DNA from 3 places in the Kitasatospora sp. NPDC057904 genome. Region 2 is predicted to be linked to each of the others. Evidence: riboswitches for the same ligand, from Rfam matches in the RefSeq annotation. Region 2 holds a riboswitch; each other region holds the start of a gene.
What was found. A riboswitch is a leader RNA that binds a small molecule or an ion and turns the genes downstream of it on or off. The one in region 2 is predicted to bind cobalamin.
Positions count from the first base shown of each region.

Region 1: it holds a riboswitch for cobalamin, as region 2 does, so the genes downstream of both, ACFVSN_RS20005 (HoxN/HupN/NixA family nickel/cobalt transporter) here and ACFVSN_RS25700 (cobalamin biosynthesis protein) in region 2, are expected to answer to the same signal.
Region 3: it holds a riboswitch for cobalamin, as region 2 does, so the genes downstream of both, metE (5-methyltetrahydropteroyltriglutamate--homocysteine S-methyltransferase) here and ACFVSN_RS25700 (cobalamin biosynthesis protein) in region 2, are expected to answer to the same signal.

Region 1 is NZ_JBHVOL010000007.1:226,757-236,332, reverse strand. Features, by position in the region: gene ACFVSN_RS20020 (AAA family ATPase) at 1-1,832, shown strand, start outside; gene ACFVSN_RS20015 (hypothetical protein) at 1,856-3,529, opposite strand; gene ACFVSN_RS20010 (ArsR/SmtB family transcription factor) at 3,583-3,966, opposite strand; cobalamin riboswitch at 4,049-4,241, shown strand; gene ACFVSN_RS20005 (HoxN/HupN/NixA family nickel/cobalt transporter) at 4,274-5,383, shown strand; gene ACFVSN_RS20000 (type B 50S ribosomal protein L31) at 5,502-5,753, opposite strand; gene rpmG (50S ribosomal protein L33) at 5,835-5,999, opposite strand; gene rpmB (50S ribosomal protein L28) at 6,134-6,370, shown strand; gene rpsN (30S ribosomal protein S14) at 6,370-6,675, shown strand; gene ACFVSN_RS19980 (CobW family GTP-binding protein) at 6,672-7,847, shown strand; gene rpsR (30S ribosomal protein S18) at 7,853-8,086, shown strand; gene rpmF (50S ribosomal protein L32) at 8,096-8,269, shown strand; gene ACFVSN_RS19965 (M24 family metallopeptidase) at 8,362-9,468, shown strand; gene efp (elongation factor P) at 9,544-9,576, shown strand, end outside.
Region 2 is NZ_JBHVOL010000010.1:257,438-267,013, reverse strand. Features, by position in the region: gene ACFVSN_RS25720 (CDP-alcohol phosphatidyltransferase family protein) at 1-840, shown strand, start outside; gene ACFVSN_RS25715 (hypothetical protein) at 926-2,248, opposite strand; gene ACFVSN_RS25710 (alpha/beta hydrolase family protein) at 2,911-3,999, opposite strand; gene ACFVSN_RS25705 (helix-turn-helix domain-containing protein) at 4,220-4,915, opposite strand; cobalamin riboswitch at 5,167-5,311, shown strand; gene ACFVSN_RS25700 (cobalamin biosynthesis protein) at 5,413-6,375, shown strand; gene ACFVSN_RS25695 (cobyric acid synthase) at 6,372-7,892, shown strand; gene ACFVSN_RS25690 (putative cobaltochelatase) at 7,889-9,576, shown strand, end outside.
Region 3 is NZ_JBHVOL010000001.1:175,299-184,874, reverse strand. Features, by position in the region: gene ACFVSN_RS00855 (carboxymuconolactone decarboxylase family protein) at 1-196, shown strand, start outside; gene ACFVSN_RS00850 (putative Ig domain-containing protein) at 640-2,640, shown strand; cobalamin riboswitch at 2,816-3,053, shown strand; gene metE (5-methyltetrahydropteroyltriglutamate--homocysteine S-methyltransferase) at 3,205-5,520, shown strand; gene ACFVSN_RS00840 (3-hydroxybutyryl-CoA dehydrogenase) at 5,610-6,467, opposite strand; gene aceB (malate synthase A) at 6,592-8,202, opposite strand; gene aceA (isocitrate lyase) at 8,312-9,576, opposite strand, start outside.

The DNA of each region.
Region 1 (9,576 bases), on a different contig from region 2:
TCACGGGTGCGCTGGGCCGGGCCGGGCGGGACGGGCCGGCGATCGTCGTCTTCACCGGTCTGGCCGGCGTCGGCAAGACGGAGCTGGTGGCGAAGTTCGCCACCGAACAGGCGGCGCAGTTCCCGGGCGGTGTCCTGTACGCCGACCTCAAGGCCTACCGGCACGGGGCCGCGGTGGACCTCGCCGGGGTGCTGGAGGGTTTCCTGCGGGCCCTCGGGGTCCGTGTGCCGGACGTGGAGGCGGAGCGGTTCGGGGAGTTCCGGACGGCCACCGCCGGGCAGCGCTGTCTGGTCTTCCTCGACAACGTCGAGCACGCCGCCGAGGTCCGTGCTCTGCTGCCGACGAGCGGGCTGCTGGTGGCGGCGGGCCGGCAACGCCTGGACGCGCTGCGGATGGACGGCGCCGAGGTGCTGCGGCTGGAGCGGCTGGACGAGACGGCGGCCGCCGCCCTGGTGCGCGGCTGGCTGAGCGCCGGGCGCGGCACCGACGGTGAGGTCGCGGCCCTCGTGGAGCGGTGCGCGGGGCTGCCGCTCGCCCTCAACGCGGTCGGGAGCCAGCTGCTGGGCCGGAGCCGCCTCTCGGTGGGCCAGGTGGTGGCCGAACTAGCGGACTGGGAGGGCAAGTTGGCCATTCTGAACAACGACGAGGGGAACCTCCGCCGGACCTACGACCCGGTCTACGAGCGGCTCTCGGCGCCCGCCCGGGCGCTCTACCACCTGATCGGCGTGCATCCCGGCCCCTTCGTGTCGGCCGAACTGGCCGGGGCGACGGGCGTCGAGGACGCGGACGAGGCCCTGGACGAGCTGTGCGGCGCGCACCTGCTGGACGTCGTGGTCGACGACGGCCCGGAGGAGCGCTTCCAGGCGCACGACGTCGTCCGGACGCACGCCCACGCCCGTGCGCGCGAACTGCCCGGCCGGGCCGAGCTCCTGGCCGGGATCGTCGCCTACTTCAGGGGCCGGGCGTCGGTGGCGGACCGGGCGATGGGGTCGCGGCTGCGGGTGCAGGAGCCGAGCGGCGACGACCTGCCGGGCTTCGGCTCGTACGCGGCGGCCCTGGAGTGGTTCCAGGCCGAACGGGCCGACCTGCGCGCGGTGGTGGAGGCGGCGGCCGGGCAGGGGTGGCACGGCGAGGTGTGGCGGCTCTGCGAGTCGCTGTGGCCGCTGTACCACGGCCGCAAGCACTACGAGGACCTGATCGCCACCCACCGGCTCGGCGTCGAGTCGGCGCAGTGGGACAACCAGCCCGACGCCGTCGTCCGGATGCGCAACCAGCTCGCCCGCGCCTACTACGAGCGGCGGGAGTTCCCGCTCGCGGCCGAGCAGTTGGCGCTCGGCGCGGAGCAGGTGCCGCTGGTGACCGACCGGCGGCTCGCGGGCGTGCTGTACGAGACGGACGGGCTGCTGTGCCTGGCCGACGGGCGGACGGCGCGGGCGGTGGAGCGGTTCACGCTGGCCCTGGAGGAGAACCGGGGCGACGACCACGGCGAGATCGTGCAGAGCTACAACGTCGCGCAGGCGCTGATCGCGGACGGCCGGGCGGAGGAGGCGCTGGCCGTCCTCGACGAGGCCCGCGCGAGGGCCGTCGACACCGAGGACACCGACATGCTGATGAAGCTCCCGCTGGTGCGCGCCCGGGCCCACCGCGCGCTGGGGCGGCTGGACCTCGCGGTCGCGGACGCCGCCGAGTGCGCGCGGCGGGCGGCCGGGCTGAGCCAGTACGCGAAGGAGGCGCAGGCGCACACGCTGCTCGTCGAGCTCGCGGAGGAGCAGGGGGACGCGGCGCTCGCGGCGCGTAGCCGGGAGCGGCTGCAGGAACTGCAGGCACGCTAGTGCCGTGGCACTAGGACGTCCTCTTACGGCCCGGTGGTGAACGCGACCCGGGTGCGGTGTTCGCCGGTGCGGATGGTGAGTCCGTGCTCGGGGAGGCCGGCCGGGTCGCCGCCGGCGGTGAGCCAGTGCGCCACGGCGGAGCCGAGGAGCAGCGGGTCGAGGCGGGGTTCGGCGCTGCCCCAGGTCCGTTCGGCGCGGGCTTCCAGCAGCAGGCCGGTGCGCAGCCGGACGAGGTGGCGGGCCGGGCCGAGGGCGGCCACCGCGACGGCGAGGCCGGGGAGCGCGGCGGCGGTGTCGGCGAGCCAGCGTCCGGCGGGGACTTCGGCGCGCGTCTCGGTCCGGGCGAGGACCTCGGCGGTGTAGCGCAGGGCGTCGCCCGGGTGTTCGTCGGTGAGGGCGTGGAAGCCGCGCGGGCTGTGGTCGCCGGGGTCGAAGGGGTAGCGCCGCAGGCTGACCTCGGTGCCCTCGCTCGCGGCCTCGACGTCGTAGGCCGTCGGGCCTTCGGGGGTGCCGGGGCGGGGGACCGGCTTGGGGTAGGGCGGCAGGAGCGGTTCGTCGTCCGGTTCGTCCAGTCCGTCCAGGAAGGAGTAGAGCAGTGGGCGCAGCACCTCGGCGGAGCGGCCGCGGCGGGCGAGGGAGCGGTCGGTGATCGGGCGCAGGGCGGCCGGGTCCTGCTTCTGCAGGGCCTGTTCGAGCTGAGCGGCGAGGTCGCCGTCCGGGTCGAGTGCCGGGGCGGCCTGGCCGAAGGCGTGGCTGGGGGAGTGCGGGTCGAGTTCGGCGGCGCCGGTGGCGACGAGCAGGGTGGGGCGTTCCAGGGCGGCGCCGTAGACGGACACCGAGCCATGGTCGCCGATCAGGCAGTCGGCGGCGACGAGGGCGGCCTGCCAGCCCTGGTGGGGCGGGACGAGGCGCAGGCCCATCCGCCGGGCGTCGTCGAGCAGGGCCTCGGGGTCGTGCCGGTTCCAGATGTTGGGGTGGAGGACGACGGCGACCGCGTACTCGTCGGCGGGGAGCCGGCGGACGAGGCGCCGGGGCAGGTCGGGGCGGCGGCCGAATAACGAGTGCTCGCTCCAGGTGGAGTTGACGACGACGAGCCGCCGGCCGTCGACGGCGCCGAGGGCGGCCCGGTAGGAGTCGCGCAGGCGCAGGCTGCGGAGCATGCGGTCGAAGCACGGGTCGCCGACGACCTGGGCGACGTCCAGTGCCTCGGGGCAGGAGACCCGCAGCCGGTCGAGCTGTTCCGGGTGGGAGAGGCCGAGGACGTCGACGAAGACCCGGCCGTGGTGGGTGAGTTCGTTGCGGGAGAGGCCGGCTGCGCTGACGGTGTCGCCGGTGGACTCGGTCACCAGGCGGTTGTAGCCGGCGCCGTGCGGGAGGACGACGAGCCGGGCGTCGAGGCGGTGCATCGAGGAGTGGACGGCGCAGGCGACGGCCAGGTCGAAGCGGTGCCGGACGGCGTCCTCCCAGTCCAGCAGGGTGATGCCGGGCAGGCCGCGCAGGTAGTCGTCGAGGCCGTCGGCGAAGGCGGAGCCGGGGTTGACGGTGGCGTAGCGCTCGATGCCGTCGCGGTTCAGGAGGGTGAGGACGTCGAGGACCCGGGTGGCGGAGGTGAGGGTGCGGGCGACCGCCAGCACGCGCGCCCTGACCGGCCGGGTGTTCCAGCGGTCGGCGGGCCAGGCGTGGGGGTGGGTCGGCACGCCATGATCGTACTCATCGGGTCGGCTCCCCGCGGTGATTCAGGCCCGGGAGGTCAGCCCGCCGCGGCGGCGGGCTCCTCGTGGTCGGCCGCGGCGCACTCGTCGAGGAGGGGGCGCATGCTCTCGTCGACGAGCCGGTAGCGCACGACGCGTCCGTCCTTGTCCCCGGTGACCACGCCGGCCGTCCGCAGCAGCCGCAGGGCCTGTGAGACGGCCGGGTCGCGCATGCCGGTGGCGACGGCGAGGTCGGTGACGGCGAGCGGTCCGGCGCGGTGCAGGGCGAGCAGGATCGCGAGCCGCCCGGGGTCGGCGAGCAGGGAGAACCGCTCGGACCACGAGCGGACGTGCGCGGCGTCGCCGATCGCGGCGATGGCCTCACAGACCCGGTGTCCGTCGATGGTGCGGTGGCCCGCGCGGTCGGCCGGTACGAGATGCATGCGGACATTCTGGCAGCTCACGACCTGTGATCCTGGACACCTGCGTAGGTGCGCAGCCTTGCAAGGGTCGGCCCGGGACCCCTACGGTGTTCCCCGCCGTGGTGCTCGGGAAGACCGGTGACGGACCCTCAGGGGTCCCAGTCCGGAGCGGCCCTCGCCACTGTGATCGGGGGAGTCCGCCCGTACCCAGACGCCACTGGGCGCTTCGCGCGCCTGGGAAGGCGGGTACGGGAGCCCCGTCAGCCAGGAGACCGGCCACGGCATCTCACGAACGTCTTTCCACGAGGTGCTGGAGCGTGATCCGAAGATGACCCTGCCCGAAACCGCCGCCCCCGAGGCCGCGCCCGCCGTGCTGCCCACCTTCCGGTGGAGGAGAGAGGACACCGTCCGCACCGCCGGGCTGATGGGGGTGATCCTGGCCATGCACGTCGTGGCGTTCGGGACCCTCGTCTTCCTGGTGGCGCCGCACAACTACGCCGTCGGCACCCAGGTCTTCGGGGTGGGCCTCGGCATCACGGCGTACACGCTCGGCATGCGGCACGCGTTCGACGCCGACCACATCGCGGTGATCGACAACACCACCCGCAAGCTGATGGCCGACGGCAAGCGGCCGGTCTCGGTGGGCTTCTGGTTCGCCCTCGGGCACTCGTCGATGGTGGTCGTCATGGCCGCCCTGGTCGCGGGCGGCGCGCAGCTGGCGAACACGCTGATGGACGACGAGTCGACGACCCACCAGTGGCTCGGCATGGTCGGCACGACGGCCTCAGGCGCGTTCCTCTACCTGATCGGCGCGCTCAACCTGGCGGCGCTGCTCGGCATCCTGAAGGTGTTCCGGGCGATGCGCGCGGGGCAGTACGACGAGGCCGAGCTGGAGCAGCACCTGAACTCGCGCGGCTTCATGGCCCGGGTGCTGAACCGGGCGACCCGCTCGATCACCCGGCCCGGCCAGATGTTCCCGGTGGGCATGGTGCTCGGCCTCGGCTTCGACACCGCGACCGAGGTGACCCTGATGGTGATGGCCGGTTCGGGCGCGGCCGCCGGGCTGCCCTGGTACGCGATCGTCTGCCTGCCGCTGCTGTTCGCGGCGGGGATGAGCCTGTTCGACACGCTGGACGGGACGTTCATGAACTTCGCGTACCAGTGGGCGTTCTCCAACCCGGTGCGCAAGGTGTACTACAACCTGACGATCACCGGTCTGTCGATCGCGGTGGCGTTCATCATCGGCACGATCGAGCTGGTCGGCGTGCTGCACGAGAAGCTGGACCTGACCGATCCGGTCACCGGCTGGATCGCGGACATCTCGCTCGACAACGTCGGCTACGCGATCGCCGGGCTGTTCGTCGTCGTCTGGGCCGCGGCGATCGCGTACTGGAAGCTGGCCGGGGTCGAGAAGCGCTGGGGCGCCGAACGCTCCTGAGCACGGCTGCCGCACGCCTGCCGCACGCCTGCCGCACGCCTGCCGCACGCCTGCCGCGACGGCGCCTCCCCACGGTGGGGAGGCGCCGTCGCGCGCGTTCCGGGCCGGCTGCGCCGGGTCAGCTGTGCCGGTCGCCGTAGCGCTGGCGGAAGCGCTCGACGCGGCCCGCGGTGTCGAGCACGCGGGACTGGCCGGTGTAGAAGGGGTGGCTCGCCGAGGAGATCTCGACGTCGATGACGGGATAGGTGTTGCCGTCCTCCCACTCGACCGTGCGGTCGCTGGTGACCGTCGAGCGGGTGAGGAAGGAGAGGCCGCCGACCTTGTCGCGGAAGACGACGGGCCGGTAGGCGGGGTGGATTCCGGGCTTCATGGGGGTGCCTCCTCGGCGGGGGATCAGCGCTCTTCGTTCGACGTTCTTCGTTTCGACGTTCTTCGTTCCGGCGCTCTTCGGTCAGCGCTCTTCGCGGAAGTCGACGTGCTCGCGCGCGACCGGGTCGTACTTGCGCAGCACCATCCGGTCCGGGTCGTTCCGGCGGTTCTTGCGGGTCACGTACGTGTAGCCGGTGCCGGCGGTGGAGCGGAGCTTGATGACGGGGCGCAGTTCGCTGCGGGCCATGAGGTCCTCCGGAGGGGTCGGGTGGTGCGGCGGTTCGGGGCCGGGTTGGAACCGTACACCGAAATGGATGTCATTTTCATCTGGGGTAACGTGACCTCCGTCCCGCCCATTCCCGGACCGTTTTGGGAGCCCCCATGTCCGCCCACTGCCAGCTCACCGGCCGCCGGCCGGGCTTCGGCAACGCGATCTCGCACTCGCACCGCCGCACCCCGCGGCGCTTCGACCCCAACATCCAGCGCAAGCGCTACTGGCTGCCGGGCGAGGGCCGGTACGTCCGGCTCACGCTCAGCGCCAAGGGGATCCGCACGATCGACGCGATCGGGGTCGAGGCCGCCGTCGCCCGGATCCGGGCCCGGGGGGAGAAGGTCTGATGGCGAAGCAGAGCAAGATCGCCAAGAACGAACGGCGGCGCGAGACCGTCGCCCGCTACGCGGGGCGCCGCGCCGAGCTCAAGAGGACCATCGCCCACCCCGGCACCGCCCCCGCCGAGCGCGCCGCCGCCCAGGCCGAACTCGCCCGCCAGCCGCGCGACGCCAGCGCCACCCGGATCCGCAACCGCGACGCCGTCGACGGCCGCCCGCGCGGTTACGTCGGCGCCTTCGGCCTCTCCCGGATCAATCTGCGCACTCTCGCCCACGCGGGCCACCTGCCCGGCGTCCGCAAGGCCAGCTGGTGAGCGGCGCGGACGGGACCAGGCTGCCCGTCGTGGTCGTCGCCGGGCTGCACGCCGACCACCGCCGCAGTGCCGTCGAGGAGTTGGCGCGCGGCGCGGTCGACGCCGTGGTCCTCCACCACGACCTGCGGGACGCCTCCCGCGGCGTCGTCCACCGCCGACTGCGCGACGCGGGCGGCGAGTTCGACCCGGCCGACGTACCGCTGCTCAACGACTGCCCGTGCTGCGCCCTGCGGGAGGACCTGCTGCCCCGGCTGCTGCGCATCGCGGACGAAGGACGGCACGGGCTCGCGGTGGTCGAACTGTGGGGCGGCAGCGATCCGCACCCGGCCGTCGAGGTCATCGCCGGCGGCGAGGTCGACGGCCGGCCCCTGGCGGAGGCCGTCGAGCTCGCGGGCGTCGTCGCCGCCGTCGACCCCGACCGGCTCACGAGCGAACTCTCCGTCTCCGACGACCTCGTGGAGCACGGCGAGCACACCGCACCGGAGGACCCCCGCACCCGCGCGGAGGCCCTCGCCCACCAGATCGAGTACGCGACCACCCTCGCCGTCCCGCGCGCGACCGCGCACACGCCGGGGCTCGCGATGCTCCGCCAGCTCCACCCCACCGCCCGCGTCGTGCGGCTCGCCACCGGTGCGCTCACCCGGGCCGCGCTCGGCGGCTTCGACGTCGCGGCCGCCCGCGACCGGGTCAACCCGGCGCTGGCGCTGCTGCCGCAGGAGCACGACGAGGGCGGGGTCACCACGATGGTGTGGGAGCGCCGCAGGCCGCTGCACCCGCAGCGACTGCACGAGGCGCTCGAACTGCTCGTCCCGGCGGCCCAGCGCAGCCGCGGCCGCTTCTGGCTGGCCAACCGGCCCGACCTGATGCTCGCGTGGGACGCGGCCGGGGCGAACCTCGCGGTGGAGGAGTGCGGGCCGTGGCTCTCCGCGCTGCCCGACGCGGCCTGGGACCTCTACCCGCCCGCGCGCCGGGCCGCCGCCGCCCTCGACTGGCACCCGGCCCACGGCGACCGCGTGCAGCAGCTCAGCTTCACGGCCGAGGGCCTGGACACGGACGGGATCACCCACCTCCTCGACTCCTGCCTGCTCACCGACGCCGAACTCGCCGCCGGCGAATCCGGCTGGAAGGCGCTGCCCGACGCCTTCCACGACCTGCTCGACCCCGTCGCCTGAGGATCATCACTGTGCGTAAACGACTCAACCCGCCGAGGCCCAAGCCCAACCCGCTGGTCACAGCCGGTATCGAGTACATCGACTACAAGGACACCGATCTCCTGCGGAAGTTCGTCTCCGATCGCGGCAAGATCCGCAGCCGCCGGGTCAGCCGGCTGACCGTCCGGCAGCAGCGGGCGATGGCCCGGGCGATCAAGAACGCCCGCGAGATGGCCCTGCTCCCGTACACCACCCGATAGGAGACCCCGATGGCCGTACCCAAGCGCAAGACGTCCCGCAGCAACACGCGGCACCGCCGGGCCCAGTGGAAGGCGAGCGCGCCGAAACTCGTCCCGATCACGGTGAACGGGCGGGAACTGCTCGTCCCGCAGCACCTCGTGCCCGCCTACCGGAGGGGGCTCATCGATCCGGAAGGGGGGTGACGGCGCCGCCGGGGGCGCGGGTAGGTAAAGGTCGCGCCCCCGTCGGGGGTTCTCGGCGGGCGGATCGGGGGCGGGCTTCGTAGGCTCGACGCATGTCTGATGCGTACGCGGGTCGGCGGGAGCGGCTGCGGGAGCACTGCAGTGCGGCCGGGGCCGATGCGGCGCTGATCACCCGGCCGGCCAACGTGCGGTACCTGACCGGCTGCGCCCCCTGCGGCGCGACCTTGCTGCTCACCAGGGAACGGGTGCTGCTGACGCTGCCGGACGACCTGCCGCCGGACGACACCGGGGAGCACCTGATCGCCGCCGACGTCACCCAGGTCCCGGTGCCGGCCGGGGCGGACACCGCGCTGGCGGCCGCGGCCGAGGCCTCCCGGCTGCGGGTGCACGCCATGGCGGTGGAGGAGCACGACCTCACCGTCCTGCGCCACCGCGCGGTGGCGAGCCTGGCCGAGGGGGTCCGGCTGGCCGAGCTGGGGCAGGTCGTCGAACGGCTGCGGGTGATCAAGGACGAGCACGAGATCGCCGACCTGCGGATCGCCGCCGAGATCGCCGACCAGGCGCTCGGCGAGCTGCTGGAGTCGATCCTGGTCGGCCGCACCGAGCGGCACCTGGCGATGGAGCTGGAGCGCCGGATGATCGACCACGGTGCCGACCGGGCGGCCTTCCCGGTCTCGGTCGGCACCGGCAGCCACTCTGGCCAGCCCGCCCACCAGCCGACCGACCGCCGGGTCGAGGAGGGCGACTTCCTGACCGTGGTGCTCGGTGCCCAGTACCGCGGGTACGGCGTGTCGACCGCCCGGACCTTCGTGATCGGCGCCGCCCCCGCGCCCTGGCAGGTGGAGCTGCACCGGCTGGTGTTCCGGGCGCAGCGGGCCGGGCGGGAGGCGCTCGGACCCGGCGTGGAGCAGTGCGTACCCGACCGGGCGGCGCGGCAGATCCTGGACGCGGCCGGCCACTCCGAGGCCTCCCCGCACCCGGTGGGCCACGGCATCGGGCTGGAGATGCGGGAGGCGCCGCGCCTCGGTCCGGCGGACATGGGTAAACTGGACAGCCGCGTACCGGTCACCGTCGGTCCGGGGGTACACATCCCGGGCAAGGGCGGGGTCCGGATCGAGGACACGCTCGTCGTGCGCCCCCTCGAAGAGGGCGGGCCCGAGCTGCTCACCATCACCACCAAGGAGCTCCTCGCCCTGTGACGGCGGCCCCGGGCCGCCGGTGGCAGGACGCGACCCTTGGTTCCTTGACAGCTATATCCAGGAGTAAGTGCGCCCGTGGCTTCCACGAACGATCTCAAGAACGGCATG
Region 2 (9,576 bases):
GACGAGGAGACGGCGCTGCGCCGTCGCCGCTGGGCACGCGACCGCGAGCTCCGCGCGCCGCGCTCGCCGCAGCACCTGTCCACCGCCGACTTCCTGACCCTGGGGAACGCCGTCTGCGGCTTCCTGGCGATCTACTCGATCACCACCGGGGTCCTGATCCCGCACATCACCAACCCGGACGTCGCTCCGGACCGGCACAGCGCCGCCACCGCGGTGACGCTGCTGCTGATCGGCTCGATGTGCGACCTCTTCGACGGCCTGGTGGCGCGCAAGCTGCGCTCCTCCGCCCTGGGCGCCGAACTCGACAACCTGGCCGACCTGATCAGCTTCGGCATCGCGCCGGCCTACTTCGTCGCGGTCTGGGGCATGGTCTCGCAGGGCTCCAACCGGCCGCTGTCCGCGCTGATCGCGCTGACGGTGCTGCTCGCGGTGGTCCTGCGGCTGGCCCGCTTCTCGGCCGTGAAGATGCGGCCCGGGGTGTTCCAGGGCATGCCCTGCCCGATGGGCGCCATGACGGTCATCGCGATCGTGCTGCTCGACCCGCCGTTCCTGCCCGGTCTGGTCGCCATCTTCGGCGCCGCGTACCTGATGGTCAGCCGGATCGAGTACCCGAAGCCGCAGGGCCTGCTGGCCACCGCCACGCTGTGCTGGATCGTGGTCTCCATCGGCTGCCTGGCCGCGTGGGCCACCGGCCTGCCGGGCGGCGACCTGCTCCTGCACGTCGGCGCCTTCGCCCAGATCGCGCTCGCGGCCATGGCGCCGCTGCTGGTCATCCGGCGCAAGGTCGGCCAGAAGGTCGGCGACGTCCGCGCCCGGCGGGCGGAGTCGCGGCTCGGCTGAGCCTCCCGCGTACGAAGCGCACATGACGAAGGGGCCCGGATCCGCAGTGGATCCGGGCCCCTTCGTCATACGTGCTTCCGGGCGCTCACGCCCCGCCGGTGTGGACGCTGAACGCCGAGCGGCGGGCCGCCCGGGCCACGCCCGGGTCCGGGTGCACGCCCGACACCGCCGTCAGCACCGAGGCCGCCCGCGGGTGCCCCGACTGCCGGGCCCGGGCGAACAGCCGCACCGGGTCGCCCGCCGAGGCGCCCTCCACGTGGCCGACCAGCAGCTCGGTCTCGCCGTGGTCCAGCACCGCGGCCGCCGTGTCCACCCAGAGCCAGGCCGCATCCTCGGCGCCCAGCACGTCGGCCGGGGACACGCCCTCGTCCGACTGCTCAGCGAGCCACAGCAGCGCGTACGGGCGCAGCACCGGCTCGTCCACGGCCGCGCGCACCGCCTGCTCGGCCGTGCCCCCGGCCACCCGCAGCGCCTCGAAGGCCAGGCCGCGCACGAGCGCGTCGTCGCCCTGGGCGGCGTCCAGCAGCTCCGCCACGGCACGGTCCGCCGGGCGGGCCGCCACCCAGGCGCGGTACTCGGCCCGGGCCGGGCCCGGCGAGTAGTCGGCGCAGGCGTTCAGCAGCTCGTAGGCGCTCTGCTCGATGTGGCCGGCCGCGGTCTGGGCGACCGTGCAGATCTCCTCCAGCTTCGCCCGCACCGCCCAGTGCCCGAGCGGCGACAGCTCGGCGGCGTCGTTCCGGCGCACCACGGCGCCGACGGCCGCGAGGCCGTCCAGCATCCAGTCCAGGACGGCGGCGACGTCCGCCGGCGCGGCCGGGGTGTCGATCTGCGGCTCGCGGCAGGTGCCGCGGACCGCCGACACGGCGGAGGCGGCGTGCGGCACGGGCGACAGGCCCACGCCCCCGCTGCCGCCGACCCGGCGCTCGTCCAGGCCGCGGCGCAGCAGCTCCAGGAGCTCGCTGTCGGCGACCGGGCCGGCCACCAGGTGCAGGAAGGAGAGCAGCTGCGGGGCCTGGTCCACGGCCTGGCCGGCCAGCACCGTGAAGACGCCGCGCAGGGCGGCCGGCGGGACCGGCGCGAGCAGCGTCCAGGCGTCGAACAGCGCGGACCAGCCGCGCACCACGGCCTCGTCGTCGTGCTCCCAGGCGTGCAGCCGCCAGCCCGGCCCGGCGCCGCCGTCGCGGGCCTCGACCAGGCCGACCAGCAGCGCCTGGCCCCAGGCCTTGGCCGCGGCGCCGACCGTCATGGCCAGTGCGCGGCCCGCCGCGCGGGCGTCCTCGGGGAGCAGTTCGCCCCGCTTGTCGACCTCGCCGAGCTCCCCCGCCCAGCGGGCGATCCGGACGGCGTCCACCAGCATCCGGCGGGCCAGCGGAGCCAGCTCGGCGGGGGCGGGGAAGCCGTCCGGCACGGGGACCCGGCCGCGGCCTGGGGCGGGTGCGGGGCCTCGTCGGCGGGGTACGCCGCCCCCGCCCGGCCTGGCCCCGACGGGCCGGTGGGCCGTACCGGGGAGGCGGGTCACCGTCGCACCGGTACCGATCGTCGGTGGGAGCGGGGCATCACGGTCGCGCGGGTTCCGAGACGTCACGTCGAGCAGTCTTCCCCTTGTACCGGCCTTCTGTCACATCCGGTTGGTTGTACGGGCGGGCGGGTTGTGGCAGCACCTCCGCAAGATCGGGCAACAGCGGCAAACCGCCTGGCCGGAATCGTGTGGCGGGCTCATGCCAGGCCCGTTTGCGGTGGTCACGGGGGGTGTTCGAACGGATACGGAAAGGGCTGCGGCGAGGGGTGAATGGCCGACTCTCGCGGTGTCGCCGACGGATGGAGGCGGGAATGCGCGCACCGGGCACGCCCGCCGGGAGTGCTCCGGGTGGATGCGGATCGGCCAGGTCGGCGAGGGCGGGACCGGTGGCGGAAATCGACCGCGCCGACTTCCCGTTCCGGCGGAATCGGCTTCCGGTGCCCGGGTGGCGCGCGATGACGGGTGGGGGGAATTGCAAGAACGGAGGAAGCGGGGGCCGGACCGGGGAATGACCGGCCGGAATGCCCCGGATTAACGGCAGCCGGTCCGGATCAGAGGAGGGGGGTGAGCCAGCGCCGGAGGAGTTCCGAGTAGTGCGCGGGGTCGGAGTTCCAGAGGGCGGTGTGGTCCGCGCCCGGGAAGGTGCGGAGGCTGACGACGTCGGGACGGGCCGTGGCGAGGTGCCGGGCGGCGCGGAACGGCGCGATCGGGTCGTCCGGGCTGTGCAGGACGAGGGTCGGCACGCGCAGGTCGGCGCCCTCGGCGAGGCGCGCGAAGTCGGCCAGGTCGACCCCGGTGCGGCCCTCCGCGGCCAGCGCGCCGAGCTCGGCGACCGGCCTGGAGTAGCCGGCCCGGACCGCGTCGCGGCGGGCGGTGGCGGGCAGGTCGAGCACCGGCGAGTCCAGGACGATCCCGGCGATCGCCCCCGCCCAGGCCGAACGGGCCGCGGCGTGCAGGCACATCGTCGCGCCCACCGACCAGCCGTAGAGGATCACCCGGCCGGCGCCGCTGTCGAGGGCGAGCCGCACGGCCGACTCCACGTCGCGCCACTCGGTCTCGCCGAAGTGGCCGAGCCCGTCCGGCGAGGCGGGGGCGCCCTGGTCGCCGCGGTAGGTGACGGCGAGGGCGGGCAGCGCCAGGCGCTGGAGGACGGGCAGCACGGGGAGCGTCTGGGTGCGGTCGGCGCCGGGGCCGTGCACGAGGACCACCCAGGTGCCGCGCTTGCCGTCCAGGCGCCAGGCGGGCATCGCGCCCAGCTCGCCGGCGACGGCGGTCTCGGTGAACGGGAGGCCGAGGGAGGTCGTCGGGTCGCCGAGGTGCACGCGCGGGGTGAAGCGGACCTCGGTGCCGGGCGTCAGGGTGCCCCGGTCGGCGCGGACCAGGCGGCGGGTGACGCCCTGTTCGTCGCTGTGCAGGATGTCGTCGACGACGGCGTGGCCGTCGCCGTCCCACTCCAGCGCCCAGCGGCCGGGGTGGAGGGCCGCGGGCGTCCGGTTGAAGGTGATCCGGCCGGCGGCGAGGCTCTGCACCAGGACGGGGCCGGACTCCAGCACGGCGCTCTCCGGCCGCACGAGCCGCTCGGACGCCCGCCGGCCGACGACCAGCACGGCGACCCCGGTGCCGACGGCGGCTGCCGCCACGGCGGCTGCGGTTCCCCAACGCATATCGCTCCCCGCTCTGTGAGTCTGCTGGGGACAAGTTCACTGGCGGGTGGGGGCGGGGGCCAGTGGGATGGGCTGTACGGGGGACGGGGTGGGGGGGCGGCTCCTGCGGAGGGCGGGGAGGCGGGAGGCCGAGGCGGAGGCGGGGGCGGGGTGGGGACGGGGTGGGGTGGGAGCCGGGGACGGGGTGGGGGTGGGGTCAGACCGGGATCTCCGTGTGGAGGCGGCCGAGGAGTTCCCAGAAGCGCGGGGCCAGGGGCCGGTCGCGCGGGGGCAGGGTGGGCGTCGCGGCGCCCCAGTGCGGGGAGGACACCTGGTGCTCCTGGTGCAGGGCCGTCAGGACGGTCGCGAGGTCGTCCTCGTGGACCGGCACGAGCCGCGCGACCGCCCGCAGGTGGGGCTGCCAGCGGCCGTCCACGCACCTGCGCAGCCGCTGGTCGAGCTCGGCGCCGCGGCCGGTCACCTCGACGAGTTCGGTGAGCCGCAGTCCGAGCACCTGGGCGAGCGCGTGCGTCCGCTCCTCGTCGCCGTCCCACGTCCCGGTGAGTTCGGCCTCCTGGTAGACGCGCAGGGCGACGCCGATGCGACGGGCGGCGGTGTCCTGGCTCAGTTCGCGGGCCACGCGGTGGTCGCGCAGGCGGGCCGGGCGGGTGCCCATGAGCTGCGCGGGCGGGCACCACAGGGCGCGGGCGAGGGCGATGAACTCCTCCTCGGTGGGGCGCAGCTCGCCGCTCTCCCAGGCGATGACGTGCGTGGGCAGCAGCCGGACGCCGTGCGCGGCCATGCCGCCGGCGACCTGTTCGGGGGTCAGGCCGAGCCCGGCGCGGTGGGCGCGGGCCGCGGCGGGCGAGAACGGCACCGGGGGCAGGGCGGGCGGAGGCTGTCTTCGTCGCATGTGAACGAACGCTAGGGCCGGTACGAACGGGCCCCCAGCCGCCGAACGCACGAAGCGCCGGGGAGGGCGCGCGCGGACCGCTGGAGGATCGCACAGGATGTCATGCCCCTGCGGCGGCAGTACTCGGAGGTAGTGACGGGGGCGTTCGCGGGCGCGCGCCGGGCCTCCCGCGTGTGACCAACCCCTCCGTGACCTCGGTTGACTCCCGGTTCGGCCGCGTGATGGGATCCCAGGGCCAAACGGAGGCATGCAGAGGAAGCCGGTGCGAGTCCGGCGCGGTCCCGCCACTGTCACCGGGGAGCACGGCCGGAACGACGCCACGGCGGACCGTCAGTCTTCGCTGACGTGCTGCTGGAAGGCTCCGGGGGTGCGTTCGACCCGGAAGCCAGGAGACTCTCGCCCCCGGTACGTCGATCCAGGGCGCGGACCCTGAGTGAGGACTCGCACGCGATGCAGGCTGCCCCGACCCGCCGAGCCCTCCCCTGTCCCCCTCCGTCGTGCGCCCGCTGACCCGCGCCGCCGCCTTCGCGGTCGGCGCCGTCGCGGGCTACCTGGCGGACGCCCGCTACGCCGATCCGCGCCGCGGCCACCCGGTGGCCGTCTTCGGCGGTGCGGCGACCCGCCTGGAGCGCCGGATGTGGCGCGACGACCGGGCCACCGGGGCCGCGTACACGGCGCTCTGCGTGGGCGCCGTCGCGGCGGGCGCGGTGGCGCTGGAGCGGACGGCCGGCCGCCGGCCGCTGGGGCGGGCCGCGCTGGCCGCCGCCGCGACCTGGACGGTGCTCGGCGGCACCTCGCTGACCCGGGAGGCGCGCACGATCGGCCGGGCGCTGGCCGCGGGCGACCTGCCCGCCGCCCGGGAGCGGCTGCCGCACCTGTGCGGGCGCGACCCGAGCGCGCTGGACGGGCAGCAGATCGCCCGCGCCGTCGTGGAGTCGGTGGCCGAGAACACCGCGGACGCCGTCGTGAACGCGCTGGCCTGGGGCGCCCTCGCCGGCACGCCCGGTCTGCTGGCCTTCCGCGCCGTCAACACGCTGGACGCGATGGTGGGTCACCGCTCGCCGCGCCACGCCCGGTTCGGCTGGGCCTCGGCCCGGCTGGACGACGTGGCGGGCTGGCCTGGCGCCCGGCTGACGGCGCTGCTGACGGTGGCCGCCGCGCCGCAGCCGCGGACGGCCTGGCGGGTGTGGCGGCGGGACGGTTCGGCGCATCCGAGCCCGAACGCGGGGCAGGCCGAGTCGGCGTTCGCGGGCGCCGTGGGCGTGCGGCTGGGCGGCACGCTGCAGTACGGCGAGCGCGTCGAGCACCGGCCGGTGCTGGGCGCGGAGCTGCGGCCGGTGACGGTGGACGACATCGAGCGGGCCTGCGCGCTGTCGCGGCGGGTGGGCGCGCTGGCGCTGGGTACGACGGTCGCGGGGCACGTCCTGCTGCGATCGCTGCTGAGGAGGGGAAGGGCATGACCAACGCGCTGCTGGTCGCGGGGACGACCTCGGACGCGGGCAAGAGCGTCGTCACGGCGGGCATCTGCCGGTGGCTGGCCCGCCGGGGCGTCCGGGTGGCGCCGTTCAAGGCGCAGAACATGTCGCTGAACTCGTTCGTGACGGCCGACGGCGCCGAGATCGGCCGGGCCCAGGCGATGCAGGCCCAGGCCGCCCGGGTGGAGCCGGAGGCGGCGATGAACCCGGTGCTGCTCAAGCCCGGCGCGGACGGCCGCAGCCAGGTGGTGCTGCTCGGCAGGCCGGTCGCCGAGGTGGGCGCGCTGGACTACCGCGAGCGCAAGCCCGTCCTGCTGGAGCGCGCCCTGGAGTGCCTGGCGGACCTGCGCCGCCGGTACGACGTGGTGGTGTGCGAGGGCGCGGGCTCGCCCGCCGAGATCAACCTGCGCGACCGGGACATCGCCAACATGGGCCTGGCGACGGCCGCCCGGCTGCCTGTCGTGGTGGTCGGCGACATCGACCGGGGCGGCGTGTTCGCGGCGATGTACGGGACGCTGGCGCTGCTGTCCGAGGAGGACCAGCGGCACGTGGCCGGCTGGTTCGTCAACAAGTTCCGCGGGGACGCCCGGCTGCTGGCGCCCGGCCTGGAGATGCTGCACGGCCTGACCGGCCGTCCGGTGCTCGGCACGCTGCCGATGCTGCCGGGGCTGTGGCTGGACGCCGAGGACTCGCTGGACCTGTCGACGGTCGTGGACCGGGTCGACGGGCGCGGGCCGCTCGGGGCGGACGTGCTGCGGGTGGCCGTGGTGCGCTTCCCCCGGCTGTCGAACTTCACCGACCTGGACGCGCTGGCGCAGGAGCCCGGCGTGCTCGTCCGCTGGGCGACCCGGCCGGAGGAGCTCGCCGACGCCGACCTCGTCGTGCTGCCCGGCACCCGGGCCACCGTGGCCGACCTCGCCTGGCTGCGCGAGCGCGGGCTGGAGCCGGCGCTGCGGGCGCGGGCGGCGGCCGGGCTGCCGGTCCTCGGTGTGTGCGGCGGGTACCAGATGCTGGCGGGCTCGATCGTCGACGACGTCGAGTCCAAGGCCGGTGCCGTCGACGCGCTCGGCCTGCTGCCGACGCGCGTGCGGTTCGGCGTGGAGAAGGTGCTCGCCCGGCCGGTCGGCGAGGCCTACGGGCACCGCGTCGAGGGCTACGAGATCCACCACGGGGTGGTCGCCGTGGACGGCGGGGAGCCCTTCCTGGACGGATGCCGGGTGGGCTCGGTGTGGGGCACGACCTGGCACGGCGCGCTGGAGAACGACGGGTTCCGCCGGGAGTTCCTGCGCGAGGTGGCCGCGCTGGCGGGCCGCGCGTTCGTCCCGGCGCCGGACACCTCGTTCGCCGAGGCGCGCGAGGCCCGGCTGGACCGCCTGGGGGACCTGATCGAGGAGCACGCGGACACCGACGCGCTGTGGAAGCTGATCGAGGGCGGGGTGCCGGCGGCCGGAACGCTGCCGTTCCTGCCGCCCGGTGCGCCTGAGGAGGCTGGCAACGCATGAGTGACGTCCGCTACCCGTTCACCGCGGTCGTCGGGATGACCGACCTGCGGCTCGGACTGCTGCTGAACGCGGTCTCCCCGGCCGTGGGCGGCGTGCTGGTGCGCGGCGAGAAGGGCACCGCCAAGTCGACGATGGTCCGCGCGCTGGCCGGCCTGCTGCCGTCCATCGCCACCGTCGACGACTGCCGCTTCTCCTGCGACCCGGCCGCGCCCGACCCGCAGTGCCCGGACGGACCGCACGCCTCCTCCGGGAGCAGCGAACGGCCGTCCCAGCTGGTCGAGTTGCCGGTCGGCGTGGCCGAGGACCGGATCGTCGGCTCGCTCGACCTGGAGCGCGCGCTCGCCGAGGGCGTCAAGGCGTACGAGCCCGGACTGCTCGCCAAGGCGCACCGCGGGGTGCTCTACATCGACGAGGTGAACCTGCTCCAGGACCACGTCGTCGACCTGCTGCTGGACGCCGCCGCGATGGGCCGCTCCTACGTCGAGCGCGAGGGCGTCTCGGTGCGGCACGCGGCCCGGTTCCTACTGGTCGGCACGATGAACCCGGAGGAGGGCGAGCTGCGGCCGCAGCTGCTCGACCGCTTCGGCCTGACCGTGGAGATCGCCGCGACGCGCGACCCGGCCGAGCGCGCCGAGGTCGTCCGGCGGCGGCTCGCCTACGACGCGGACCCGGCCGGCTTCGCGGCGCGGTTCGCCGGCGAGGAGCGGGCGCTCGCCGAACGGATCACCGCCGCACGGGAGTTGCTGCCCAAGGTCGAGCTCACCGACGTGGCGCTCCGGCAGATCACCGCCGTGTGCGCCGCGTTCGAGGTGGACGGGCTGCGCGCCGACATCGTCATGGCGCGGACGGCCGTCGCGCTGGCCGCGTGGGACGGGCGCACGGAGGTGCTGGAGGAGGACGTCCGCAAGGCCGCCCAGCTCGCACTGCCGCACCGGCGCCGCCGCAACCCGTTCGACGCGCCCGGACTGGACGAGGAGCAGCTGGACCGGACGCTGGAGGAGCACGCGCAGCCCGAGGACTCCCCGGAGGACTCCCCCGGGACCGACGGTGACGGTGACGGCGACGACCCGGACGGCGACGGCCCCGGCCCCGGCGACGACGGCGGCCCCGGCCCGGACGGCGGCGGCGCGCCCGAGCCCGAGAGCGGTCCGCAGGCCCCGGAGGCCGCCGCCTCCGACGCCGCCGCCCCGGACCTCCCCGAGCAGCAGCCCGTCCCGGCCCAGCACCCCGCCCCCGCGCGGGAGTCGGCGCCGGTCGCGGCCGGCGACCCGTACCGCACCCGGCTGTTCGCCGTGCGCGGCACCGGCCACGGCGCGCAGGGCCGCCGCTCCCCCGCCGAGACCGACAGCGGGTACACCGTCCGCGCGCGACGCCCCCAGGGCGCCCTCAGCCGCCTGCACCTGACCGCCACCCTCCAGGCCGCCGCGCCGCACCAGGTGGCGCGCGGGCGCGCCGGCGCCGCGCTCGTGCTGCGCAAGGACGACTTCCGCGAGCAGGTGCGCAAGGGCCGCGAGTCCAACCTGGTGCTGTTCGTCGTCGACGCCTCCGGCTCGATGGCCGCCCGGCAGCGGATGACCGCCGTCAAGGGCGCCGTGCTGTCGCTGCTGATGGACGCTTACCAGCGGCGCGACAAGATCGGCATGATCACCTTCCGCGGCGCGGGCGCCGAGCTGGCGCTCCCGCC
Region 3 (9,576 bases), on a different contig from region 2:
CGCCGCACTCGCCCTCGCCGAGGCGACCACCACCCCGGCGGACGCGGCGCTCCAGGAGGAGGCCTACACCGCAGCGCGCGAGGCGCTGACGGACGAGCAGATCTCCGCGGTGATCTGGGTGGCCATCGCCATCAACGCCTTCAACCGGGTGTCGATCCTGAGCAAGCACCCGGTGCGCCCGGTGGCGGTGCGCTGACGGTGCGGCGGGGGCCCGGCGCGGCTCCCGCAACCCGCGCGGACCTCGGGCGATCCGTGTGCGTGGCAAACCCCAGGCCGGTCCGGCGCGTTGGCGGGCGACCGCCAGTGGCGGCATGACGCCTGGTCAAGACCAGGTCATGGCGGTCAAAGCCTCGGTCATGGCATGGACGCCGACCTTGTCCACAGGTCCGGGCTTCGCTACCTTTCAGGCGCCGGAGCCATGACGGCTCCCGCAACTCATCCCCTGGCATGTCCTGGACATCCTCAGCTCGGAACGGCCTCCGTCACCCCGTCGGGCCGACGCCCCACGGCCGTACCGAACTCCCGGGCAGCCGTTTGCACGTGCGCGTTTCCCCCTCATCCCGGGCCTGCACGCGACCCCGCCGCCTCACATCGGCGTGTCCGCACGCCCGGGGCCGACCCCCATCCGGGAGGGCTCCGTTGCACAAGCTCATCCACACCGCCCTGCGGCACGGCGGACTCCGCGCCACCACCGCGACGCTCGCCGTCGGTGCCGTGGTGGCCGCCGGCCTCGCCGTCGCGGCGCCGGCCGGCGCCACGGCCGCCACCTCCGGCGCGAACGTCAGGCACTCCTGCGCCCAGCCGGCCCAGCGTCACCAGAAGTCCTGCGACGCCCTGGTGCGCACCGACGTGGTGCAGCCGCACGCGTTCTCCCTCAGCGCGGTCTCGCCCGACGTGAACCCGTCCGGCCTCGGGCCGACCGACCTGCAGAGCGCCTACGGCCTGTCGACCAACGGCGGCGCCGGGCAGACCGTCGCCATCGTCGACGCCAACGACGACCCCAACGCCGAGTCCGACCTGGCGACCTACCGCGCGCAGTACGGGCTGCCTGCGTGCACCACCGCCAACGGCTGCTTCAAGAAGATCGACCAGAACGGCGGCACCAACTACCCGGCCGGCGACACCGGTTGGGCGGGCGAGATCTCCCTCGACGTCGACATGGTCTCCGCCGCCGCCCCGAACGCCCACATCCTGCTGGTCGAGGCGAGCTCGGCGAACATGGCCGACCTCGGCGCCGCCGTCAACCAGGCCGTCGCCCAGGGCGCGAAGTTCGTGTCCAACAGCTACGGCGGCCCCGAGGACTCCACCGACACCTCCTCGGACAGCCAGTACTTCAACCACCCCGGCGTCGCCATCACCGTGTCCTCGGGCGACTCCGGCTACGGCACCGAGTACCCGGCGGCCTCCCAGTACGTCACCGCCGTCGGCGGCACCTCGCTGACCCGCGACTCCAGCGCGCGCGGCTGGCACGAGACCGTCTGGGGCTCCAGCTCGGGCGGCAACGGCGCCGGCTCCGGCTGCTCGGCCTACGACCCCAAGCCGAGCTGGCAGAGCGACAGCGGCTGCTCCAACCGGACCGTCGCCGACGTGTCCGCGGTCGCCGACCCGGCCACCGGCGTCGCCGTCTACCAGACCTACGGCGGCAGCGGCTGGGCCGTCTACGGCGGCACCAGCGCCTCGTCGCCGATCATCGCCGCCGTCTACGCCGACGCCGGCACCCCGGGCGCGAGCGACTACCCGTCCCAGTACCCGTACCAGCACACGAGTGCGCTCAACGACGTGACCAGCGGCGCCAACGGCACCTGCTCCCCGTCCTACCTGTGCACCGCGGGCTCCGGCTACGACGGCCCGACCGGCCTCGGCACGCCGAACGGCCCGACCGCCTTCCGGGCCGGCACCAGCACGGGCAACACCGTGACGGTCACCAACCCGGGCAACCAGAGCACCACCACGGGCAGCGCCGCCTCCCTGCAGATCCGCGCGACGGACTCCGCCTCCGGCCAGAGCCTGACGTACAGCGCGAGCGGCCTGCCGACCGGGCTGTCCATCGACGCCTCCAGCGGCCTGATCAGCGGCACGGCGTCGACGGCGGGCACGTACAACGTGACGGTGACGGCGAAGGACGCCACCAACGCCTCCGGTTCGACGAGCTTCACCTGGGCCGTGTCAGCCCAGGGCGGCGGCTGCACCGGTGCGGGCCAACTGCTCGGCAACCCGGGCTTCGAGACGGGTAGCGCCTCGCCCTGGACCGCGACCGCCGGCGTGATCGACAACTCCGCGAGCGAGGCCGCCCGCTCCGGCTCCTGGAAGGCGTGGCTCGACGGCTACGGCAGCAGCCACACCGACACCCTGAGCCAGACCGTCACGATCCCGGCCGGCTGCAAGGCGTCGCTCGGCTTCTGGCTGCACATCGACACCGCCGAGACCGGCACCACGGCCTACGACAAGCTCACCGTCCAGGCCAACTCCACCACCCTGGCCACCTTCTCCAACGTCAACGCGGCCAACGGCTACACCCTGCACACCTACGACCTCTCCTCCTTCGCCGGGCAGAGCGTCACCATCAAGTTCACCGGCACCGAGGACGCCTCGCTCCAGACCAGCTTCGTGATCGACGACACGGCCCTCAACGCCTCCTGACCGACCGAGCACCACAGGTACGACAGGTACGACAGGTACGACAGGTGGGGCCGCAGCCGACTGCGGCCCCACCGGCACGTCCGCGGTGGCGCCGAATCCCGACGTCGTCTCCTGACGTCGTCTCAGCATCCGGACGAATGGCCGAATCCCCGACGAAGCGACCGCGGATAGGCCGTAGGCTGGCCGTGCAGCTGGTTCGCCCCGTCCGCCAGGCGGGGCGTCGCAAGAGGGAACCCGGTGACGCCTTTCAACTGGCCAGTCCGGGACTGCCCCGCAGCGGTGAGTGGGAACGACCGCCGTCATACGCACTGGGCCCGGGCCGGGTCTGGGAAGCGACGGCCAGTAGGTGACCGCCCTTCAAGGGCCGGCCGTGCCCACGAGTCCGAAGACCTGCCCGCTGCCCGCGTGCGACCGTTCGCGCGCGGCCATCCGGTGACCTCGAGGGCGGGTCGGCGACCACACCAGGCGGAGCTGCCCGTGCAGCGGTTCGCCCGGTGCGTCATCCCTTCGCGTCCTCGTCCCGTCGCCGGGTACTTGAGAGACAGACTCGCGAAGGAGAGTCCCTTGACCATGAAGTCCGCAGCCGCGGCGACCCTCGCCACCGCGTACGGCTACCCCCGCCAGGGCCGGGGCCGGGAGCTCAAGAAGGCGATCGAGGGGTACTGGAAGGGCGCCGTCACCGCCGAGACGCTGCTCGCCACCGCCGCCGACCTGCGCCGGGGGAACTGGCAGCAGCTCGCCGACTCCGGCATCGAGGAGATCCCGACCGGGGACTTCTCGCTCTACGACCACGTGCTGGACACCACCGTCGCGGTCGGCGCCATCCCGTCCCGCCACCGGGACGCCGTCGATGCCGACCCGCTGGACGGGTACTTCGCCATGGCGCGCGGCACCCAGGACGTCGCGCCGCTGGAGATGACCAAGTGGTTCGACACCAACTACCACTACCTGGTACCCGAGTTGGGGCCGGGCACGGCCTTCGCCGCCGATCCGGCCAAGGCGGTCGGCGAACTGCGGGAGGCCCTCGCGCTCGGTCACGCCGCCCGCCCGGTGCTGGTCGGGCCGGTCACCTACCTGCTGCTGGCCAAGCCCGCCCCCGGCGTCGACGACGACTTCCGGCCGATCACCCTGCTCGACCGGCTGCTGCCCGTGTACGCGGAGCTGCTCGCCGCTCTGCAGGCCGCCGGCGCCGAGTGGGTGCAGCTGGACGAGCCCGCGCTCGTCCAGGACCGCACCCCCGCCGAGCTCAACGCCGCCGCCCGCGCCTACCGCGAGCTGGGCACGCTGACCGACCGTCCGAAGCTGCTGGTCGCGAGCTACTTCGACCGCCTGGGCGAGGCGCTCCCGGTCCTCGCCAAGGCCCCGGTCGAGGGTCTGGCGCTGGACTTCACAGGACCTGCCGCCGCCAACCTGGACGACCTCGCCGCCGCCGGCGGGCTGCCGGGCAAGCGGCTGGTGGCCGGCGTGGTCGACGGGCGCAACATCTGGATCAACGACCTGGAGCAGTCGCTCGCCACCCTGGCCACCCTGCTCGGGCTCGCCGACCGGGTCGACGTCGCGCCGTCCTGCTCCCTCCTGCACGTGCCGATCGACGCCTCCGCCGAACGCGACGTCGACCCGCAGATCCTGCGCTGGCTCGCCTTCGCCAAGCAGAAGGCCGCGGAGGCGGCGCTGCTGGCCCGCGGCCTGCGCGAGGGCACCGGGGCGATCACCGCCGACCTCGCCGCCAACCGCGCCGACCTCGCCTCCCGGGCCGGCTCGCCGATCACCCGGGACCCGGCCGTCCGCGCCCGCTCCGCCGCCGTCACCCTCGACGACACCCGCCGCGCCCAGGCCTACCCGCAGCGCGCCGAGGCCCAGCGCGCCCGCCTCGGCCTCCCCCTGCTGCCGACCACCACCATCGGCTCCTTCCCGCAGACCACCGAACTGCGCCTCGCGCGCGCCGACCTGAACGCGGGACGGATCGACGCCGCCGCCTACCGGGAGCGCATGGAGGCGGAGGTCCGCGAGGTCATCGCCTACCAGGAGAAGGCGGGCCTCGACGTCCTCGTCCACGGCGAGCCCGAGCGCAACGACATGGTCCAGTACTTCGCCGAGCAGCTCACTGGCTACCTCGCCACCCGGCACGGCTGGGTGCAGTCCTACGGCACGCGCTACGTCCGCCCGCCGGTCCTGGCCGGGGACATCTCCCGCCCGTACCCGATGACCGTCGACTGGTTCCGCTACGCGCAAGGCCTGACGGACCGCCCGGTCAAGGGCATGCTGACGGGCCCGGTCACCATGCTCGCCTGGTCCTTCGTGCGCGACGACCAGCCGCTCGCCGAGACCGCCCGCCAGGTCGCCCTCGCCCTGCGCGACGAGGTCACCGACCTGGAGGCCGCCGGCGCGGCCGTCGTCCAGGTCGACGAGCCGGCCCTGCGCGAGACCCTCCCGCTGCGGGCCGCCGGCCGCCTGGCCTACCTGGACTGGGCGACGGAGGCCTTCCGCGTCGCCACCTCCGGCGTCCGCGCCGACACCCAGATCCACACGCACATGTGCTACGCCGAGTTCGGTGCGATCATGACGGCGATCGACGAGCTCGACGCGGACGTCATCTCCCTGGAGGCGACGCGCTCGCACATGGAGGTGGCCGGGGAACTGGCCGGGGCGGGCTACCCGCGCGAGGTCGGTCCGGGGGTGTGGGACATCCACTCCCCGCGCGTGCCGAGCACCGAGGAGGCCGTGGCGCTGCTGCGCGCGGGCCTCGCGGCGATCCCGGCCGAGCGCCTGTGGGTCAACCCCGACTGCGGCCTGAAGACCCGCGGCTGGGCGGAGACCCGCGCCTCCCTCGACAGCCTCGTCGCCGCCGCCCGCCACCTGCGCGAGGAACTGGCGGGCTGATCCGACCCCCTTCCCCGGGGACAGCACAAGGCCCCGCCGGTGTCCGGCCCTCCGCGACAGAGGCCTGGACACCGGCGGGGCCGGCTCGGTCACACCCCGCGGTGCGGGTGGAACCCCTGCCCGGTCTTGCGGCCGAGCAGGCCCGCCTCGACCATGCGGGAGAGCAGGGGCGGGGGTGCGAAGAGCGGCTCCTTGTACTCGTCGTACATCGACCGAGCGATCGCCTCGACGGTGTCGAGGCCGATGAGGTCGGCGAGTCGGAGCGGACCCATCGGGTGGGCGCAGCCGTGGACCATGCCGGCGTCGATGTCCTCGGGGGTGGCGTGGCCGGCTTCGGCCATCCGGATCGCGGACAGCAGGTAGGGCACGAGCAGGGCGTTGACGACGAAGCCGGCGCGGTCGCGGGAGTGGACGACGTGTTTGCCGAGGACGTCGCGCGCGAAGGCCTCGGCGCGGGCCAGGACGGGTGGGGAGGTGTGCAGGGAGGAGACGAGCTCGACGAGGGGCATCACCGGGGCCGGGTTGAAGAAGTGCAGCCCGAGGACGTGCGAGGCGCGGCCGGTGGTGTTGCCGAGGCGGGTGACCGGGATGGACGAGGTGTTGGGGGCGAGGACCGCGTCGTCGTCGGCGAGGACCTTGTCGAGCGCGGTGAGCACGTCCGTTTTGACGCGTTCGTCCTCGATGACGGCCTCGACGACGAGCTGGCGGTCGGCGAGCGCTTCGAGGTTGTCGGCGAACAGCAGGTGGGCCCAGGTGTCCTCGCGGTCGGTCGGGCTGATCCGGCCGCGGTCGACGGCGCGGTGCAGGGAGCGGTCGATGCGGCCGCGGGCGGCCCGGAGTGCGGCCGGGTCCCTCTCGCAGACGATGGTGTCCAGGCCGGCGCGGGCGAAGACCTCGGCGATGCCGGAGCCCATCTGGCCGGCGCCGACGACGGCGACGCGGCGGATCGCGTCACGGTTGGTCTTGTCACGGCCGGTCTTGTGACGGCCGGCTTCGCCACGGCTGGCTTCGTCATGACTGGTCTCGTGACGGCGGATCTCGTTCAAGGCTGCCTCCGTACGGGTGGGCGGGTCAGGCCGCGGCGCGGACGCGGACGAGGTGGCGGGCGTACGCCTCGGTGGTGAGGAAGGCGGGGAGTTCGTCGCCGAGGGCGGTCTCTTCGAGGATCCGCACCGCGTGGTCGAGCAGTTCGGGTTCGACGCCCTCGCCGAGGAGCGCGGCCCGCTCGCGGTCGATCAGGCGGCGCACCAGGTCCGGGGTGGCGAGGGAGCCGCCGGTGAGCCGGGTGCAGTGGTGCTGCCACTGCCAGATCTGGCAGCGGGCGATCTCGGCGGTGGCGACGTCCTCCATCAGGCCGAACACGGCGACGGCCCCGGCGCCGCCGAGCCACGCCGTGAGGTAGCGCAGGGCGACGGCGACGTTGGACCGCAGCCCGTGGTCGGTCGGCAGGCCGGGGGAGAGGCGGTGGACGGCGAGCAGGTCGGCGGCGGTGACGTCGACGTCCTCGCGGGTGCGGTCGAGCTGGTGGGGGCGGTCGCCGAGGACGGCGTCGAAGGCGGTGCGGCAGGTGGCGACGAGGCCGGGGTGGGCGACCCAGGAGCCGTCGAAGCCGTCGCCGGCCTCGCGTTCCTTGTCCGCGCGGACCTTGGTGAGGGCGGCCTCGTTGGCGGCCGGGTCGCGCTGCGGGACGGCGGCGGCCATGCCGCCGATGGCGTGGGCGCCGCGGCGGTGGCAGGTGCGGACGAGGAGGTCGGTGTAGGCGCGCATGAAGGGCTGCGTCATGGTGAGGGTCGCGCGGTCGGGCAGGACGTACCGCGGGCCGTGGTGGGCGAAGTTCTTGATGAGGCTGAACAGGTAGTCCCAGCGGCCGGCGTTCAACCCGGCCGCGTGGTCGCGCAGTTCGTGGAGGATCTCGTCCATCTCGAAGGCGGCGGTGATGGTCTCGATCAGGACGGTCGCGCGGACGGTGCCGTACGGGATGCCCAACTCGCGCTGGGCGAAGGTGAAGACGTCGTTCCAGAGGCGGGCTTCGAGGTGGTTCTCCAGCTTGGGCAGGTAGAAGTACGGGCCGCTGCCGCGCTCGATCTGGCGGCGGCCGCAGTGGAAGAGGTAGAGGCCGAAGTCGACCAGCGCGCCGATGGCCGGGCGGCCGTCGATCAGCAGGTGGGCCTCGTCGAGGTGCCAGCCGCGGGGGCGGACGACGATGGTGGCCGGGTCGTCGCCGATCCGGTAGCGCTTGCCCCCGGGCGTCGTGTCGTCGATCCGGCGCTCGATCGCGTCGATCAGGTTGAGCTGGCCGGAGACGAGGTTGTGCCAGGTGGGCGCGGTGGCGTCCTCGAAGTCGGCGAGCCACACCTTCGCACCGGAATTGAGCGCGTTGACCGTCATCCGGCGCTCGGGCGGGCCGGTGATCTCCACCCGGCGGTCGGCGAGGCCGGGTCCGGCGCCGGCCACGCGCCAGGTGGTGTCCTCGCGGACGGCGCGCGTCTGCGGGAGGAAGTCGAGCGTGCCGCCGGCCGCGAGCGCGGCGGCGCGGCGGTGGCGCTCGGCGAGCAGGCCGGCGCGTCGGACGGCGAACTCGTCGTGCAGGCGCGCGAGGAAGGCGAGTGCCTCGGGCGTGAGCATCTCGTCGAAGCGGTCCTCGTGCTCGCCGAGGACCTCGGTACGGGTGGGCTGGCTCATCCGGTCCTCCAGGAGGCGGGGTGGGTGGGGCCCGGGGCCTCGTCCCTCAACGAGGCCCCGGGCTGCGGGGTGAAGGGCGTCCTCTCCCCGAAGAGGCCGCCGGGGTGGATCAGTGGAACTGCTCGGCCTCCGTGGAGCCGGTCAGGGCGAGGGTCTCGGCGTGCGGGTTGAGCGCGGTGGACACCAGGTCGAAGTACCCGGTGCCGACCTCGCGCTGGTGCTTGACGGCGGTGTAGCCGTCCGGCACCGCGGCGAACTCGGCCTCCTGGAGGTCGACGTACGCCGTCATGCCGTGCTCGGCGTAGCCGCGGGCGAGATGGAACATCGAGTGGTTGAGCGCGTGGAAGCCGGCCAGCGTGATGAACTGGAAGCGGTAGCCCATCGCGCCCAGCTCCCGCTGGAACTTGGCGATCCGGTCGTCGTCCAGCGCGGCCTTCCAGTTGAAGGACGGCGAGCAGTTGTACGCGAGCATCTTGTCCGGGTACTCGGCCTTGAGCGCCTCGGCGAACTCGCGCGCCTGGGCGAGGTCCGGGGTGCCGGTCTCCACCCAGATGAGGTCCGCGTACGGGGCGAAGGCCAGGGCGCGGGAGATCACCGGCGCCATGCCGGGCTCGACCCGGTAGAAGCCCTCGGCGGTGCGCTCGCCGGTGCAGAAGCGGGCGTCGCGCTCGTCGACGTCGGTGGTGAGGAGGTTGGCGGCGAGCGCGTCGGTGCGGGCGATGATCAGGGTCGGCACGTCGGCCAGATCGGCCGCCAGGCGGGCGGAGTTGAGGGTGCGGATGTGCTGGGCGGTGGGCACGAGGACCTTGCCGCCGAGGTGCCCGCACTTCTTCTCCGAGGCGAGCTGGTCCTCGTAGTGGATGCCCGCCGCGCCGGCCGCGATCATGCCCTTGGTGAGCTCGAAGGCGTTCAGCGGGCCGCCGAAGCCGGCCTCGGCGTCGGCGACGATCGGCACCAGCCAGTCCGGCCCGTCGGTGCCCTCGGCGGCGTCGATCTCGTCGGCGCGCAGCAGGGCGTTGTTGATCCGACGCACCACCTGGGGCACGGAGTTGGCGGGGTAGAGGCTCTGGTCCGGGTACGTCTGGCCGGCCTGGTTGGCGTCCGCGGCGACCTGCCAGCCGGACAGGTAGATCGCCTGCAGCCCGGCCTTCACCATCTGGACGGCCTGGCCGCCGGTGAGCGCGCCGAGCGCGTGGACGTAGTCCCGCTCGTGCAGTTGGCGCCACAGGCGCTCCGCGCCGCGCCGGGCCAGGGTGTGCTCCTCGCGCACCGTGCCCGAGAGGCGGACGACGTCGGCCGCGGTGTACGTGCGCTCGACGCCGGCCCAGCGGGGGTCGGACGCCCACCGCGCGGCCAGCTCCGCCGCCTGCTGCT